Regions from separate parts of the Rhodococcus sp. CX genome, predicted to be linked through region 3. Evidence: predicted binding sites of a transcription regulator. Region 3 holds the regulator's gene; each other region holds the start of a gene.

Region 1 (2,269 bases), on a different contig from region 3:
GTCGATCTCTTCCTTGGAGAGGCCGGAGCCTTCCTGGATCTTGATCGTGTTCTCCTTGCCGGTGCCCTTGTCGCGGGCGGTGACGTGCACGATGCCGTTGGCGTCGATGTCGAAGGTCACCTCGATCTGCGGGACACCGCGCGGAGCCGGGGCGATGCCGCCGAGCTCGAAGGAGCCGAGCAGCTTGTTGTGCGCGGCGATCTCGCGCTCGCCCTGGAAGACCTGGATCTGCACGGACGGCTGGTTGTCGTCGGCCGTGGTGAAGGTCTCGGACCGCTTGGTCGGGATGGTGGTGTTGCGCTCGATGAGCTTGGTCATCACGCCACCCTTGGTCTCGATGCCGAGGGACAGCGGGGTGACGTCGAGGAGCAGCACGTCCTTGACCTCGCCCTTGAGGACACCGGCCTGCAGGGCGGCGCCGACGGCGACGACCTCGTCCGGGTTCACGCCCTTGTTGGGCTCGCGGCCACCGGTCAGCTCGCGGACCAGGTCGGTGACGGCGGGCATACGGGTCGAGCCGCCGACGAGGACGACATGGTCGATGTCGCTGACCGAGATGCCTGCGTCCTTGATGACCTGCTGGAACGGAGCGCGGGTGCGTTCGAGGAGATCGCTGGTGATCTTCTGGAACTCGGCGCGGGTGAGCTGCTCGTCGAGGAACAGCGGGTTCTTGTCCGCGTCGACCGTGATGTAGGGCAGGTTGATGGAGGTGCTCTGCGAGCTGGACAGCTCGATCTTCGCCTTCTCCGCAGCCTCACGCAGACGCTGCAGGGCCATCTTGTCCTTGGTCAGGTCGATGCCGTTCTGCGCCTTGAACTTGTCGACGAGCCAATTGACGATGCGCTCGTCCCAGTCGTCGCCACCGAGGTGGTTGTCGCCGGAGGTCGCGCGGACCTCGACGACGCCGTCGCCGATCTCCAGGAGGGACACGTCGAACGTGCCGCCACCGAGGTCGAAGACGAGGATGGTCTGTTCCTTCTCGCCCTTGTCGAGGCCGTATGCGAGGGCCGCGGCGGTGGGCTCGTTGACGATGCGCAGGACGTTGAGACCGGCGATGGTGCCGGCTTCCTTGGTGGCCTGACGCTGTGCGTCGTTGAAGTACGCGGGGACGGTGATGACGGCGTCGGTGATGTCCTCACCGAGGTACGCCTCGGCGTCGCGCTTCAGCTTCATCAGGATGCGCGCGCTGATCTCCTGCGGCGTGTACTTCTTGTCGTCGATGGTGACGGTCCAGTCGGTGCCGATGTGGCGCTTGACGGAACGGATGGTGCGGTCGACGTTGGTGACCGCCTGGTTCTTGGCGGGCTGACCCACCAGAACTTCGCCGTTCTTCGCAAACGCGACGACCGACGGAGTGGTACGGGAGCCCTCGGAGTTCGCGACCACCACGGGCTCGCCGCCTTCCAGAACGGAAACGACCGAGTTGGTGGTTCCGAGGTCGATGCCGACCGCACGAGCCATAATTCTCCTCCAATGTCTCGCCGCGACACCTCGTTGCATCGCGGACCTTCATGCCCTAACCCTGAGCCTGTTCGACTCAAGTGAGCGAAGCCGACTCAAGCTTGCACCCGCACCGAGACTGGAGTCAAGCCCAAGTTGAGTCTGGCACGCTCAGGTTTGTCGATGGGTTTAACCGCAACCGTCACGTATTTGTTCCAGTGCGTGACGCGGATCACCCCTAGCCCCCGCCAGCCGCGCAACCGCCAGACAGCAGCGCGCGGCATGCATCGCGCCGCTGTCTCCCCCGTCGGCGGCTGCGGCGACGGAGTTATCCACAGGCGCCTATTCGATCCACAGATTTGGGCAATTCGCCATCGGAGCGTCCCGAATCACCGAGATCACGGCCACGCTGACCGGCATGACCGATCCGACACCGATCTACCGATCCGATCTTCTCGCCTCCGGCATCACCCCCGACGAACTGCGGCAGGCATTGCGCAGTGGCGCTCTCACTCCGGTCGCGCCCGGTGCGTACCTTCGCCGCTCCGAGGCCGACGCACTCGACGACGACGCCAAGCACCGTGTCCGAGCGCGATGCGTGCAGCACACGCTCGGCTGGGACGCGGTGCTCAGCCACGTCACCGCCGCACTGTTCCACGGAGCCGACCTGTGGAACCCCGACCTGTCCCGCATACACATCACCCGCGACCGGAGGTCTGGTGGACGACGGACGGACAACCTCCACGTCCATCCGGCGCCGATCGCGCGCGAGGAGATATTCGTCGTCGGCGCGGCCGCGGTCACCTCACCCGCGCGCACGATCGTCGAC
Region 2 (2,269 bases), on a different contig from region 3:
TGCCGAGGTCGCCGTCGCGTTCGGCTCGTTCCTCCTCACCACGCAGGGCTTCGAGCTGTTCCTTGATCTGGCGGACGGAGTCGATCGCGGCCTTCTCGTTCTGCCAGCGGGTGGTGAGCTGGTTGAGGCGTTCGCGTTCGTCTGCGAGTTCGCTGCGCAGCTTCTCGAGCCGCTCCTTCGAGGCCTCGTCGGTTTCCTTCTGCAACGCCATCTCCTCGATTTCGAGGCGACGGACGATGCGTTCGACCGTGTCGATCTCCTCGGGACGCGAGTCGATCTCCATCCGTAGCCGGGACGCGGCCTCGTCGACGAGGTCGATGGCCTTGTCCGGCAGGAACCGGGAGGTGATGTACCGGTCCGAGAGGGTCGCGGCGGCGACGAGCGCGGAGTCGGTGATGCGCACGCCGTGGTGCACCTCGTACCGCTCCTTGAGCCCGCGCAGGATGCCGATGGTGTCCTCGACACTCGGTTCGCCGACGAGCACCTGCTGGAATCGACGTTCGAGGGCGGCGTCCTTCTCGATGTACTTGCGATATTCCTCGAGGGTGGTCGCGCCGACGAGCCGCAGCTCACCGCGGGCCAGCATCGGCTTGATCATGTTGCCGGCGTCCATCGCGGATTCACCGGTGGCGCCCGCGCCGACGATGGTGTGCAGCTCGTCGATGAACGTGATGATCTGACCGGCGGACTGCTTGATCTCGTCGAGGACGGCCTTGAGGCGTTCCTCGAACTCGCCGCGGTACTTGGCGCCGGCGACCATCGACCCCAGGTCCAGGGCGATGACGGTCTTGCCGCGCAATGACTCGGGGACGTCGCCGGCGACGATGCGCTGCGCGAGCCCTTCGACGATGGCGGTCTTGCCGACGCCCGGCTCGCCGATGAGGACCGGGTTGTTCTTCGTGCGGCGCGAGAGCACCTGCACGACGCGCCGGATCTCGTTGTCGCGCCCGATGACCGGGTCGAGCTTGCCTTCGCGGGCACGGGCCGTGAGGTCCGTCGAGTACTTCTCCAGCGCCTGGTAGGTCGCTTCCGGGTCGGCGGTGGTGACGCGGCCGGTGCCGCGCACGGCGGTGAACGCCTCGCGCAGCGCGGCCGGGGTGGCACCGTGGCCGGCGAGGAGCTTGGCGACGTCCGAGTCGCCGCTCGCGAGCCCGACGAGGACGTGCTCGGTGGAGACGTATTCGTCGGAGAGCTCGGTCGCCAGATGCTGGGCAGCGGTCATCGCCGCGACGGCCTCGCGGCCGAGTTGCGGTGTGGTGGTCGCGCCACTGGCCTTGGGCAGCCGGTCGACGAGGTTCTCGGCCTCCCGCCGGACGACGAGGGGATCGACGCCGACGGCCTTGAGCAGCGGCGCGGCAATGCCGTCGGTCTGATCGAGCAGCGCCACCAGCAGGTGGGCAGGTCGGATCTCCGGGTTGCCCGCAGCGGACGCCGACTGGAGCGCAGCGGTCAGTGCAGCCTGGGTCTTCGTGGTCGGATTGAACGAGTCCACTACGGGCCCCTTCCATTCTTGAGTGTGTCCGTATCAATTCTTACGCCCGCAGTACCGTCCGCGGGAACTCGATGTGATCAACGGGTCCAAAGTTGAGTTTGTTCCACTCAAGTTTGGGAATTTCGGTGATCTGCGTCACCCTCCCGCTTCCAGTGTGCGCTATCCGCCGCGGTCGGACGTCACCTGTTGGTGGCGCGATTGATCAAGGAACGGCTACAGTGGCGGCCGACCAGCAGGAACAGCACGTGGGAGGGTGGCGTGGAGGCCTTCGCCATCGCCCGTGTCCAGCTCAGTTTCGCGTCGATCGTCGCCACCCCCACCGGCCCCGAACGGTTCGCGTCCGCGTTCTATACCGCACTGTGGGCGGACAACCCGTCCCTGCGCGAGCTGTTCCCGGCGGGCATGGAATCGATGCGGCACCGGTTCGCGACCGCGGTCGGGTGGGCCGTCAACCGACTCGGCGATTTCGCCGTCGTCGAGGCGTTCCTCTCTCAGCTCGCCCGTGACCACCGCAAGTACGGGGTGCGACCCGAGCACTTCCGGGCGGCCGGGGCGGCGATGCTCGTCGCGGTCCGCGAGTGCACACCGCTCATCCTGTGGACGGCCGCCCTCGAACACACCTGGCGCGAGATCATCAGCCGGCTCGTCGCCGCCATGGCCATCGCGTCCGCGGAGGACGACCTGCCCGCCGTGTGGGGCGCGACCGTCGTCGGCCACGAACGGGTGATGCCGGACCTGGCGATCATCCGGCTCGAGACCGACTCCCCCATCCCGTAC
Region 3 (2,269 bases):
TTTCAAGGCGGTCAGCGAAGCGAACGCCGTGCTGTCCGACCCCGCCAAGCGCAAGGAGTACGACGAGACGCGGCGGCTGTTCGCGTCCGGCGGCGGTGGGTTCGGCGGCTTCCATCCCGGTGCCGGTGGCGGCTTCACCAGCACCAACTTCGACATCGGCGACTTGTTCGGCGGTGGCGCGGCCGACAGCGGACTGGGCGACCTGTTCGGTGGCCTGTTCAACCGTGGCGGTGCCGGCGGCACGACCCGCACGCGTCCCCGCCGCGGCGGCGACGTCGAAACCGAGACGACTCTCGACTTCCGCGACGCGGTGCAGGGCGTCACCGTGCCGTTGCGCATGACCAGCCCCGCGCCGTGCACCACCTGCCACGGCAGCGGCGCCGAGCCGGGCACGAGCCCGCGGGTGTGCCCGTACTGCAACGGCAGCGGGATCGTCTCGCGCAACCAGGGTGCGTTCGGCTTCTCGGAGCCGTGCGACGACTGCCGCGGCACCGGGTCGATCATCGACAGCCCGTGCAAGGACTGCCGTGGCACGGGCATCCAGAACCGGACCCGCACCATCACAGTGCGAGTGCCCCCGGGCATCAAGGACGGTTCCCGGATCCGGCTCGCCGGGCAGGGCGAGGCGGGACTGCGCGGCGCGCCGTCGGGCGACCTGTTCGTCACCGTGCACGTGCGTCCCGACAAGGTGTTCGGCCGTGACGGCGACGACCTGACCCTCGTATTGCCGGTCAGCTACGGCGAACTCGTTCTCGGGGCGACCGTGTCGGTGCCGACCCTCGACGGTCGCGTGGGTCTGAAGATCCCCCCGGGCACGGCCGACGGACGCGTGCTGCGCGTGCGCGGCCGCGGCGTACCCAAGCGCAGCGGTGGTGCCGGCGACCTGCTGGTCACCGTCAAGGTCGCGATCCCGCAGCATCTGGACGACCAGGCCATCGACGCCCTGCGTGTCTATCTGCATGCCGAAAAGAACAGCGGCTTCGATCCGCGTGAGGGATGGGCAGGTGCATGATGTCGGAACCGAGGCAGCCGCGTGGTCATTCTGGCGACCCGGACGCCCGCGTGTACGTCATTTCCGTGGCGGCGGAACTGGCCGGGATGCACGCGCAGACGTTGCGCAACTACGACCGGCTCGGCCTGGTCACGCCGCACCGCACCAGCGGTGGCGGTCGCCGGTACTCGCCGCGCGACGTCGAACTGCTGCGTGAGGTCCAGCGCCTGTCGCAGGACGAGGGCGTGAACCTGGCGGGCATCAAGCGCGTCATCGAACTGACCAACCAGGTCGAGGCTCTACAGCAGCGCGTCGCGGAACTGACCGCCGAGGTCGAGCAGCTGCGCAGCGCGCGCCGCGACCTCGTCCCGATTCCGCGCAGCAACGCCCTCGTGGTGTGGAAGCCGCGCCACCAGCGCGACTCCTGACCTCCGGGACACTACCGAATCCGATTGACGGGAACCGACACTCGGCTCGACCGGGGGACGGTTCCCGTCTGCGTCGGAGAGGGTTACACCGCCCGGACTGCGTCCTCGAGCACATCGAGCGCCTCGACGAGCAGTTCGTCGGGGATCACCAGCGGCGGCAGCAGTCGGATCACGTTGCTGTAGGTGCCGCACGTGAGCAGCACGACGCCCTGGGCGAGCGCGGCCGCGGCGACCGCAGCGGTCGCGACCGGGTTGGGTTCGCGACTTCCGGGCATCACGAACTCGATCGCGAGCATCGCCCCGCGCCCGCGCACCTCCCCGACGATGTCGCATTCGTCGGCCAGCGCCTGCAATCGCGGCACCGCGATGTCGGCGATGTGCCGGGCGCGGGCAGGCAGGTCGAGATCACGCATCCGGGCCAGTGTCGCGAGCGCCGCCGCGCACGCGATCGGATTGCCGCCGTAGGTACCGCCGAGTCCGCCGGGGTGCACGGCGTCGAGCAGGTCGGCGCGCCCGGTGACCGCCGCGAGCGGCAGGCCGCCCGCGATGCCCTTGGCGAGGGTCATCAGGTCGGGCACCACCTGTTCGTGCTCGCAGGCGAACCAGCTACCGGTGCGGGCGAAGCCGGTCTGCACCTCGTCGGCCACGAACACGACACCGTGGTCGCGTGCCCAATCGGCCAGTGCCGGAAGGAAACCGGGTGCGGGCACGATGAATCCGCCCTCTCCTTGGATCGGTTCGATCACGATCGCCGCGACGTTCTCCGCGCCCACCTGCTTCTCGATCAGCGTGACGGCGCGGCGCGCGGCCTGCTCACCTGTGACCGGGGTGCCGTCGTATCCGAGGCCTT

Evidence for each region. The regulator HspR, encoded in region 3, represses chaperone genes until heat shock. The targets are predictions, from matches to a motif close to ANNTGAGTNNNNNNNACTCANNT.
Region 1: the regulator HspR is predicted to act here: its motif matches at 1,521-1,543, upstream of dnaK (molecular chaperone DnaK).
Region 2: the regulator HspR is predicted to act here: its motif matches at 1,583-1,605, upstream of clpB (ATP-dependent chaperone ClpB).

The regions. Positions count from the first base shown of each region.
Region 1 is NZ_JADZGH010000053.1:2,865-5,133, reverse strand. It holds gene dnaK (molecular chaperone DnaK) at 1-1,461, opposite strand, end outside; partial or broken gene I0Q12_RS32015 (hypothetical protein) at 1,859-2,269, shown strand, end outside.
Region 2 is NZ_JADZGH010000206.1:54,214-56,482, reverse strand. It holds gene clpB (ATP-dependent chaperone ClpB) at 1-1,492, opposite strand, end outside; gene I0Q12_RS22380 (globin domain-containing protein) at 1,751-2,269, shown strand, end outside.
Region 3 is NZ_JADZGH010000107.1:40,880-43,148, reverse strand. It holds partial or broken gene dnaJ (molecular chaperone DnaJ) at 1-1,012, shown strand, start outside; gene I0Q12_RS11745 (heat shock protein transcriptional repressor HspR) at 1,012-1,419, shown strand; gene gabT (4-aminobutyrate--2-oxoglutarate transaminase) at 1,503-2,269, opposite strand, start outside.